3 regions of the Pueribacillus theae genome follow, and region 2 is predicted to be linked to each of the others. Evidence: riboswitches for the same ligand, from Rfam matches in the RefSeq annotation. Region 2 holds a riboswitch; each other region holds the start of a gene.
The links. A riboswitch is a leader RNA that binds a small molecule or an ion and turns the genes downstream of it on or off. The one in region 2 is predicted to bind S-adenosylmethionine.

Region 1: it holds a riboswitch for S-adenosylmethionine, as region 2 does, so the genes downstream of both, metK (methionine adenosyltransferase) here and DCC39_RS11745 (methionine ABC transporter ATP-binding protein) in region 2, are expected to answer to the same signal.
Region 3: it holds a riboswitch for S-adenosylmethionine, as region 2 does, so the genes downstream of both, DCC39_RS06240 (methionine biosynthesis PLP-dependent protein) here and DCC39_RS11745 (methionine ABC transporter ATP-binding protein) in region 2, are expected to answer to the same signal.

What each region holds. Positions count from the first base shown of each region.
Region 1 covers NZ_QCZG01000039.1:16,256-19,855, forward strand. The annotation lists gene metK (methionine adenosyltransferase) at 1-1,122, opposite strand, end outside; SAM riboswitch class I at 1,286-1,376, opposite strand; gene pckA (phosphoenolpyruvate carboxykinase (ATP)) at 1,682-3,268, shown strand; gene ytkD (RNA deprotection pyrophosphohydrolase) at 3,380-3,600, opposite strand, start outside.
Region 2 covers NZ_QCZG01000024.1:15,375-18,974, forward strand. The annotation lists gene DCC39_RS11745 (methionine ABC transporter ATP-binding protein) at 1-930, opposite strand, end outside; SAM riboswitch class I at 1,015-1,119, opposite strand; gene DCC39_RS11750 (KGG domain-containing protein) at 1,277-1,615, opposite strand; gene mgtE (magnesium transporter) at 1,747-3,099, opposite strand; gene DCC39_RS11760 (erythromycin esterase family protein) at 3,260-3,600, opposite strand, start outside.
Region 3 covers NZ_QCZG01000009.1:59,757-63,356, forward strand. The annotation lists gene DCC39_RS06235 (bifunctional homocysteine S-methyltransferase/methylenetetrahydrofolate reductase) at 1-738, opposite strand, end outside; gene DCC39_RS06240 (methionine biosynthesis PLP-dependent protein) at 767-1,873, opposite strand; SAM riboswitch class I at 1,949-2,053, opposite strand; gene DCC39_RS06245 (asparaginase) at 2,163-3,131, shown strand; gene DCC39_RS06250 (genetic competence negative regulator) at 3,187-3,600, opposite strand, start outside.

The sequences.
Region 1 (3,600 bases), on a different contig from region 2:
ATGTCCGTATGCTGCCGTTTGCTTGTAGATGGGACGAAGCAGATCAAGCATCTTTATAATCCCGGCAGGCCTTAGATCGAAATTTTCTTTCACAAGCGCAACAAGTGTTTCTTCATCTACTTTTCCCGTTCCGAATGTGTTGATAGATATTGATACAGGGCTTGCGACACCGATTGCATAAGCAAGTTGGACTTCGCATGTTTCTGCCAATCCTGCGGCGACGATGTTTTTTGCGACGTAGCGGGCAGCATACGCTGCAGAGCGATCAACTTTTGTCGCGTCTTTGCCGGAGAATGCCCCCCCACCATGCCGTGCATAGCCTCCATATGTATCAACAATAATTTTTCTTCCTGTCAACCCAGAGTCTCCTTGCGGACCGCCAATAACAAATCGCCCCGTCGGGTTGATGAAATATTTCGTTTCTTCATCAATAAGTTCCGCTGGAACAACCTCTTTAATGACGTGTTCCTTCAAGTCACGGTTAATTTGTTCAAGCGTGATTTCTGGGTGGTGCTGTGTTGAGATGACGATCGTATCCACGCGAATCGGCTTGTCGTTTTCATCGTATTCGATCGTCACTTGCGTTTTACCGTCTGGGCGCAAGTATGGAACAATTTCTTCCTTTCTCACTTCACTAAGCCTTCTTGCAAGCCTATGGGCAAGTGAAATGGGAAGAGGCATTAGTTCAGGTGTTTCATTGCATGCAAATCCGAACATCATTCCTTGGTCTCCGGCACCGATGGCTTCGATCTCTTCTTCGGCCATTTTCCCTTCCCTGGCTTCCAACGCTTTGTTGACACCTTGAGCGATATCTGCAGATTGTTCGTCAATCGATGTGATTACTGCGCACGTCTCCGCATCGAATCCGTACTTCGCTCTTGTGTAGCCAATTCCTTCAATCGTTTCCCGTGCAATTCTTGGAATATCTACATAAGTAGACGTTGTAATTTCGCCAGTAATGAAGACCATGCCTGTGTTCACGATTGCTTCACATGCTACCCTTGCATCTTTGTCGCTTTTAATGATTGCATCAAGGATTGCATCGGAAATTTGGTCGCAAATTTTGTCAGGGTGGCCTTCCGTTACTGATTCTGATGTAAATAGTCGACGCTTTTTAGCCATCATCATACCTCCATATGGTGTTTAAAGCGAAAGCCTTCGTTTTTTCTATAAGAGGTTGTTCAAAAAGCCGTTGTCCTTCTTTTTAAACAAGCACTATAAGAGAAAATAAAAAAACCTTTTCCACAAAACATGAGGAAAAGGTCATCCGTTATTTGCCTTTCGCCTCTTATCTGTCAGGTTAGCACCTTCTCACTCCAAAAGTGTAGGTTGCCGGGTTTCATTGGGCCTGTCCCTCCGCCATCTCGGGATAAGAGTATCCGTTGACATTCATCGTAACCTAGTTTATTTTTAAAGTCAACTGCATACTTTTACATCATTTTTCAAAAAATAGTAAGAACCCATTTGGGCGTTAATGTAGTATACTATTTAAAAACTCACTAAAAATTCTTCCTTTTTTTCGATTTTCGTTCCTATTTTTTATAAATTTAGTTTGATTTAGAATAGACTAATTCAAGATATATGTTATACTAATTCTACATTATTCAATCTTACGAACGGAACGCGCCGTTTTTGAGCTTCCGATTTGATACAACACTAAATTAAAAGGATGGTTATGTAAATGAACACCACTCATGTTACTTCAACGCTTCTCGATGAGATTCTAAAAAAAGAAGTGACTCTTAAAGATTTATCAACTCCTCAACTTGTTGAAAAAGTACTTGAGAGAAAAGAAGGAAAGTTAACATCGACTGGAGCTGTTCAAGTAACGACCGGAAAATATACAGGACGTTCTCCGAAAGATAAATTTATCGTTCAAGATCCGTCTGTTATCGATAAAGTTGACTGGGGAAGCGTGAACCAGCCAATTAGCCCTGAGAACTTCGAAAAGCTATATGGAAAAGTGTTAAACCATTTAAACCAAAAAGAAGAGCTCTTCCTTTTCCGCGGGTTTGCAGGGGCTGATAAAACATACCGCATGCCGATTGCTGTCCTTAATGAATATGCTTGGCACAACTTGTTCGCTAGACAATTGTTTATCCGTCCAGAACAAGAAGAGCTTGCTAGCCATCAAGCTGAATTTACCGTTATATCTGCTCCAAACTTTAAAGCTGATCCCGCGGTTGATGGAACGAATTCCGAAACGTTTATTATTATTTCTTTTGAAAAGCGCATCGTTTTAATTGGCGGAACGGAATATGCAGGCGAAATTAAGAAATCAATTTTCTCCATTATGAACTTCCTGTTGCCTGAACAGAACATTCTTTCCATGCATTGTTCAGCAAATGTCGGTATGGAAGGCGATGTTGCTTTGTTTTTCGGTTTATCGGGGACAGGCAAAACGACATTATCAGCCGATCCACACCGCCAGCTAATTGGGGATGACGAGCACGGATGGTCAAATAATGGCGTATTTAATATCGAAGGCGGCTGCTATGCGAAAACAGTCAACCTCTCTAAAGAAAAAGAACCGCAAATTTTCAATGCTATTACGTTCGGAACCGTTCTTGAAAACGTCATTATTGACGAGAAAACGAGAATGGCAGACTATGATGATACTTCGTTAACTGAAAATACGAGAGCGGCTTATTCCATTGATAAGATTCCGAATGTTGCTGAACCAAGCATTGCCGGACATCCGAACACCATTGTCTTTCTTACTGCTGATGCTTCCGGAGTTCTCCCTCCAATCAGCAAGTTAACGAAAGAACAAGCGATGTACCATTTCCTTTCTGGTTATACGAGCAAGCTGGCTGGTACAGAACGCGGTGTAACTTCACCTGAAGCAACATTCTCTACATGCTTCGGCTCGCCTTTCTTACCGCTTCCTGCCTACCGCTACGCTGAAATGCTCGGACAAAAAATCGACCAGCATGAAGCGAATGTCTTCCTTGTCAACACTGGATGGAGCGGTGGTGAGTACGGAACGGGCGAACGGATGAAACTTTCTTACACGAGAGCAATGGTTCAAGCAGCACTTGAAGGTGAGCTTGATTCGGTCGAAACAGTGACCGACCCAATCTTTGGCTTAAATATTCCTACACATTGCCCAGGCGTGCCTGACAACGTCTTGCAACCGAAGAAAACATGGAGCGATCCTGAAGCGTACGATCAAAAAGCGAAGGAGCTCGCTGAAAAATTCAAGAAAAACTTCGAGAAATTTGATAATGTCTCTGACGCAATCAAAAAGGCAGGACCGTTAGTATAACAGAAGTCAAAAATCAGTGGCCGGAGGCCAGTTAAGAAGAATTGGTGACAAGAACCTGGTTCCGTATTATAAATCTAGAACGTAAATTCTCAAGAAATCCCTCTTTTTCCTTCAACAGAACAAAGAGGGATTTTTTTTCATATATTTTAAACTGTGCACTAACACATCATCCTTCATCATGAAGCTAAACCGGTCATCTTCTTTTAAGTTTTCCGGCAATGTGTCGAGAAGGACAGGGCCTTTTGTTTCAAAATAATATTCTTTATCGATCAACTCACGAATGTCCGCATAATAAATATTTTTAACAATTGTATCGGCTCTTCCGTCAACTT
Region 2 (3,600 bases):
TGTTACTTCCATAATAAAAATGCCTAACGGATTGTCTTTAATGTATTCAATTTTCCCGTGAAGAATATTCCCCTTCACGTTAAACTTTTTAAACACATCTGAGATTAACGCTTCTTCGGCTGAGACACCTTTAAATTGAATTTTGATTAATGTTCCTTTTCGATTTTGGCTTAGTCGCTCAGGCAACTGTAATTGCAAAACAGTTTCGATAAAATCTTTCGTGAGCGGCTGCTTAGGATTGGAAAAAAGATCATATACCAGCCCTTCTTCAATCACCCGGCCGTCTTGCATCACCGCCATCCGGTCACAAATCTCCTTCACAACCTCCATTTCGTGCGTAATGACAACGATCGTAATCCCAAGTTTTTTATTAATCGATTTAAGCAAACATAAAATCGATTTTGTCGTGCTAGGATCTAAAGCAGATGTCGCTTCATCACAAAGAAGGACTTTTGGATTGTTTGCAAGCGCTCTTGCAATGCCGACACGCTGCTTTTGTCCTCCGCTTAATTGTGCTGGGTAGTGCGAGGCCCGATCCCCTAAGCCAACAAGTTCAAGCAATTCAGTGACACGCTCGTTAAACTTTTTTTTTGGAACGCCGGCAGCCTTAAGTGCAAATGCTACGTTTTCATAGACAGTTTTTGAACTAATTAAATAGAAGTGCTGGAAAATCATTCCGATTTTCAAACGGGCTTTACGAAGTTCGCTACTGTTTAGGGTCGTCAAATTCACACCATCAACGAGAACTTCCCCACTTGTCGGCTTTTCAAGTAAATTTAAGCACCGTAAAAGAGAGCTTTTTCCCGCACCGCTGTATCCCACAATTCCGAATATCTCACCTTCCTTTACTTTCAAGGAAACATTGTTGACACCTATTGTTTTTCCTTTTTTTGTTTTGTATTCTTTAACAAGATTTCGAACTTCTATCAAAGATAACCCCCCTAAACTCTATGAAAAATAAAAAAATCCCTTCCATTTCTGAAAGAGACTCGCGTAACTAAAACAGTACGATATGTCTTATCTTTCAGAATGGAACCATTCTGCAGGAAGTAGCACCTTTCCATTTCTGGAGGTTGCCGGACGTCATTGGGCCTGTCCCTCAGTCACTCTTGATAAGTTTTTTGATAAGTGATTAACACCTATCTTAATTCCTAGTATTCTTATTGTCAATATATATTTTATAGATTTTAAATTTTTTATTTAGCAACAAAAATAATTTAGACACAGAAAAAGGATACGGAACGAACCGTATCCTCACGTTGCATCGATTACTTTACTAGTCGTCGTCGCGTTGTTTCGCGCGGGCGTTTCCGCCTTTTTCTCCTATTTCTTCATAGAAATCTCTGTCATGGTTTTCAGAGGTGGCTTCGCCGCCTTTGCGACCGATTTTTTCATAGAAATCTCTGTCATGATTTTCAGCGGTCGCTTCGCCGCCTTTGTGGCCAATTTTCTCATAAAATTCTCTATCGTGGCTTTCTGCTGTGGCTTCGCCGCCTTTACGGCCAATTTCCTGATAGAATTCTTTATCATGTGTACGGGCTGTTTCTTCTCCACCCATGCGTCCAGCTTCTTCAACACTCATTTTTCCGTCGTTATTATTCTTATCTTTTGCCATCTTTAATTCCTCCTTTAAATTAGTTTCGTGGCTTACAGTACTTTATTTACCCGGTTAATCTTAACCAAAAACATACTAGGAAGATTTGTAAACTTTGAAATGGATTTGTCATATTTTGTAACTTTTCAAAGTTACATTAATTTTGATAGAAACATGGTAGCAATTGAAAAATAGACGACTAACGAGAAAATATCATTGACTGTCGTAATAAGAGGACCAGAAGCTACCGCCGGATCGAGCTTTATTTTATATAAAATAATCGGAATGATGGTTCCTGCGAGTGTACCTAGAATCAGCGTCATAAGGAGTGATGAGCCAACGACAAAACCTAAATAAAGATTCCCTTGCCAGATGAATGCGATAAGAAAAATGAGAAAGCCGCACGTTAACCCAATAATGAGACTAACCCTAAATTCTCGAAAGATTAATTTAATGATTGTTTTCAAGTTCATCTCATCGCCCTCAGAAAGGCCACGCACGACAATAGCCAATGACTGTGTGCCTGTATTCCCTGTCATTCCGGCGATTAAAGGCATAAAAAAAGCGAGTGCGACAACTTTATCCAATGTTGCTTCAAAATGGGCGATGATGCTTCCGGAGACTAGCCCAATCAATAAAAGAGCGATAAGCCAAGGAATTCTGCGAATCGCCGCACGAAAAGGCTTCGTTCCAAAATCGATTTCTTTACTAGCCGTAGCAAATTTCCCGTAATCATCTTTGGCTTCCTCAATGGTAAGATGGAGCATGTCATCAAACGTAATGACTCCAACAAGTTTATGGTCATCGTCAACAACCGGCAGGGCCGTAAAATCATCCCGTCTTAACAATCGGGTAATTTCTGCTCTTTTTGTATTAGCGTTAATACACAGAGCATTCTTTAGCATAATGTCTTTTATGCAATCTTCCGGATTTGCCAAAACCAGGTCTTTATAAGGAATCGTCCCTTCAAATTCGCCGGATTCATTCACGACATATACATGCTCGACGCTTTCAGAGAAAAGAGCGAGCGCTCTAATTTTTTCCACTGCTTCTTTAACAGTCAATTCTTTGTCCAAGGCAATGTACCGGTTTGTCATGAGGCTTCCCGCCGAATCATCCGGGTACTCCATCATTTTCTTAATATATTCGGCATTGTTCTCTTCCATCTTCTTGAAAAAAAACTCGATATCCGCTTTGGGATAATGCCTTAGAAGGCTGGAAATGATGCTTGTATCAAGGAGCGCCAAAACTTTCGATGCTTTCTCTTTTCCGATTTTGCTCAGAAGCTCAAATTGGTGGATATGTTTCAGCTTTTGCATCATGCTTGCCAAAGCCGCGGGCTCGAGATGGTGCAGCATAGCCGCCCGATGGCGTTCAGGTATTTTTTGAAAGACCTCAGCCATGTCGTAGGGACGTTTCCCTTTTAATAAATCATTGATTTCGTCGTATTTTTCTTCCTTTAGTTTTTCGATAATAAATAGGATTTCCTTCTCTTTTTCCGTCATAGCCAAGATGAACACTTCCTTTGCGAGAAAATGGGCTTCTTGGTTTTATATACACGTTTTTTACAAATTAGAAACAAAAAGAATCCATTTTGAAAAAAGATTGATCAAAATAGATTCTAAAATTTTGAGTAACAGATGGAACTTTTATAAAAAAGTTGGATTATAGTACTTCTGTTTTATCAATTACAGTCGTTGGTACTGCTTCCTTTATAATAATAATGCCGTCATATGCCTCTTTTGGTATCATTTCAATCGTGTAAAACATTTTTAACAACCTGTGCCAGGAACGGAAGTCATCACCAATATTTACCATTTTTTGCTCGCTCTTTATCATATTCAATAATTCCTCTGACTCACTCGCTTTTTCAAACCCAACGTAAAAAATATTTGGCTCAACTTCACTAAATGCATCAACTAAATCATTATGATTCTCTATTGTATGAATCTGTCTTTCATCAGATCCACGGTTTAAGGCCTGAAATTCGCTGTTAATTAAGTCCG
Region 3 (3,600 bases), on a different contig from region 2:
AGCAGGATTCGTTTTGTAAACGAATTGATTATCGACTAGATCTGGCAGGCTTGCGTTTGGATAAGCAGAGAGATAAACATTTTCGGATAACTGAACGGATTCCAATGATTCTGTAAGATGGTGGGGCCCAAACCGGCAGTTTAATCCAATCACATGAGCACCAGCAGATTCTAATTGTTTAAAGGCTTCGTTCAAATCTGTGCCATCTTGTAACGTACTGATTTCTTGCAGTGTTAATTGGGCAATGATTGGTAAATTCGTTTTTTCTTTTATCAATTTAATGACAAAAAGAAGTTCTTCCAAATCGTAAAATGTTTCAAGTAAAAAACCATCGAGTTTTTCTGTTAGCAATGCATTGAGCTGTTCAACGAACGCAAATGGGATATCTTCAGATGGAAAAGCATTTTGTTGAACCCCGGAAATTCCGCCAATCGTTCCGACAACAAATGTCTCTTCTTTCGCAGCTTTTCGAGCAATCTGAACTGCTTTTTGATTGATTTCTTTAACTAAATTTTCGTAGCCGTAACGGGCTAGTTTTATCCGGTTTGCAGCATATGTATTCGTTTGAATCACATTTGCTCCGGCTTCTACATATGCTTTGTGAATGTTATAGATCTCCTCTTCATGCGTTATATTTAAGTGTTCAAAACAATGATCAATACCGTGTGAATATAAAAGAGTTCCCATTGCTCCATCACCAACGAGCAGCCCATCTTTCAATTTCTCAAGAAGCGACATACCTTTCCCCCTCTTTTCTTTTACCGTGTTAATTTTCTAAAGCAGTAAAATCCAACGCTTGATTCAAATCTCTTATTAAATCTTCCACATCTTCAATCCCGACTGAAAATCTTAAAAGACGGTTACAGACTCCAATTTCATTGCGTATTTCTGCCGGTACTTCACTATGTGTTTGGGTTGTTGGATACGTAATAAAGCTTTCTACACCGCCTAGGCTTTCCGCAAAGGTAATGATTTCAAGCTTTCTTAAAAACGGATCCACCCAACTTGCATCTTTTACGCGAAATGATAACATGCCGCCTTTTCCCGGATAAAAAACATCTGTTATGCCTTCTCTGTTTTGCAAAAACTCTGCAATTGCTTTAGCATTTTGTTCATGTTTCTGCATTCTGAGTGCCAACGTTTTCATTCCCCGGAGTAGTAGCCATGAATCAAAGGCTCCTAAAGTAGCTCCAATCGCATTGTGATACTTTGCGATGTCATCAGACAGGCTTTTACCCTTTGTCACAATTAACCCCGCCAAGACATCATTATGCCCTCCTAAATATTTAGTGGCGCTGTGTACAACAATATCTGCCCCTTCTCGAATTGGTTGCTGAATAACGGGTGTGTAAAATGTATTATCAACGATCAAAAGTAAACCTTTCTCTTTTGCAAGCTTTGCGATTTCAGAAATATTGCATTCAAACATAAGGGGGTTTGTAGGGGTTTCTATAAAAATTGCCACTGTGTTTGATTGTATTTTTTTGGCAAACTGTTCATCACCGCCATGCACGTAATCAAAATCAAGTCCCCATTTTTTCCATCCTTGTTCAAATAATCGGAAGGTTCCCCCATATAAATCTCTCGAAACAAGGATGTGGTCTCCTTTTTTAAACAACGAAAAAACAGTTTGTATAGCGGCCATCCCAGAGCTGCACGCAAACCCTTGATCCCCATCTTCAAGTTGGGCAATTCCATCTTCAAGAATTTGCCGCGTCGGATTTGAAGTACGTGTGTAATCAAACCCAGTCGATTTTCCAAGCCCTTCATGACGAAAAGCTGTTGATAAGTAAATGGGCGCGCTTACTGCACCAGTGCGCTCTTCACTTCGATTCCCCAGTTGCGCCAAAATGGTTTCAATCTTTTTTGACATTGGCAATCCCCCCAAAAAAATATTAAAAAAGCCTTCTTCAAATAAGAAGAAGGCTGTTATAGACTCGTTCGCTCCTTCTTATCTTCCAAGTCACTAAAAGCTTGCTGGAATTAGCACCTTGCCTGCATGGCGGTTGCTGAGGTTTCTTCGGGCCAGTCCCTCCACCTCTCTTGATAAGAAAATGATGATATTTTATTGAATTGAATATACAACAAAATAGATTGTAATTCAAGGATTTTGTATAATTAACTAAAATTACCTTATTCAACTGTGTCAAAGGAGTTCAAAAATGAAAAAAATTTTAATTGTACATACTGGTGGAACAATCGCCATGAAAGAAAATCAGGCCGGAGGTGTTTCGATTGAAGGAAAGCATCCTTTATCATCTTTTCAAGAAAGGCTAGCATCGATTGCTTCCATCACAACGGAACACTTTTCCCAACTTCCTTCTGCTCATATTTCTCCGCAAATCGTATTAGAAGTAGCTAAAAAAATTAAGGACTTGAAAAAAAAAGAACAATTTGATGGTGTGGTCATTACACATGGAACAGACACACTTGAAGAGACGGCTTATATGCTGGATTTGCTTTTTTCACAAGACTGCCCAATTGTGCTTACGGGTGCGATGAAATCAAGTAATGAGCTTGGTTCAGATGGCCCCAGCAATTTAATGGCAGCCGTCCGTGTCGCGGGCAGCAACGAAGCAAGCGGGATGGGTGTGCTCGTTGTCATGAATGATGAAGTCCATTCAGCTAAATATGTAACGAAAACCCATACAAGCAGCATCGCTGCTTTTGAAAGCCCGCAGAACGGCCCTGTTGGAATCGTAACAAAAAAAGATGTTGTCTTTTTTTACAAACCGCTCAGTGAAGAAAATTATTCCATTGAAACAATCGAAAAGAATGTGCTTTTGTTAAAGGCATATTCTGGGATGGGATCTGAATTATTTGAGGCAATCGAACAAATTAAAATTGATGGCATTGTGATTGAAGCCATGGGACAAGGAAATCTTCCTCCCCATATCGTTCCGAGTTTGGAGAAGATGATCGCCAACGATATCCCCATTGTTCTCGTGTCAAGGAGCCAAAAAGGATTCGTACAGCCGGTCTATGACTATGAAGGAGGGGGAAAACAATTAAAGAAAAAAGGTGTCATTTTTTCCAATGGGCTATCCGGACAAAAAGCCCGGCTTAAACTTTTGATCGCACTGCAGACGACAAATGATTTCAATCAGCTAGAAAAAATTTTCGCCCTTTAACACAATAAAACAGCCATGGTTTTTCAGTAAAACCGGCTGTTTTTTTACCTTGATTCTATTTGAAAGTTTGATAAATCTTCTCCACCGAATTATCTTCCATCAAAACTTTTCCGTATTCAATGACACGGTAGCTCGTAATCGTTGAAGAATTCCCAAATTCAGCTAAAAGAGCAATAAACGCATCGATATTTATAGCCTCAATTTCTTCCTCGTCAAATTTCATATAAAATTGATCGTTGAAACTATACAATGTTCCACCGGTTATTTCCAAGGGATACAATCGTTTGGATAAAGAAATGACATCTTCAAATGTTGAAAATTCATAAAAAATCTCATCGCTTTCATCGAGTGTAACTTGCATTTCGATATAATCATCATCGTATCTTTCATCATGATCATGAATATCATTCACTTCTTTTGTAACAATGACCACCATACCTTGAGCAGGAAGCGAAAACACTTCGACCGC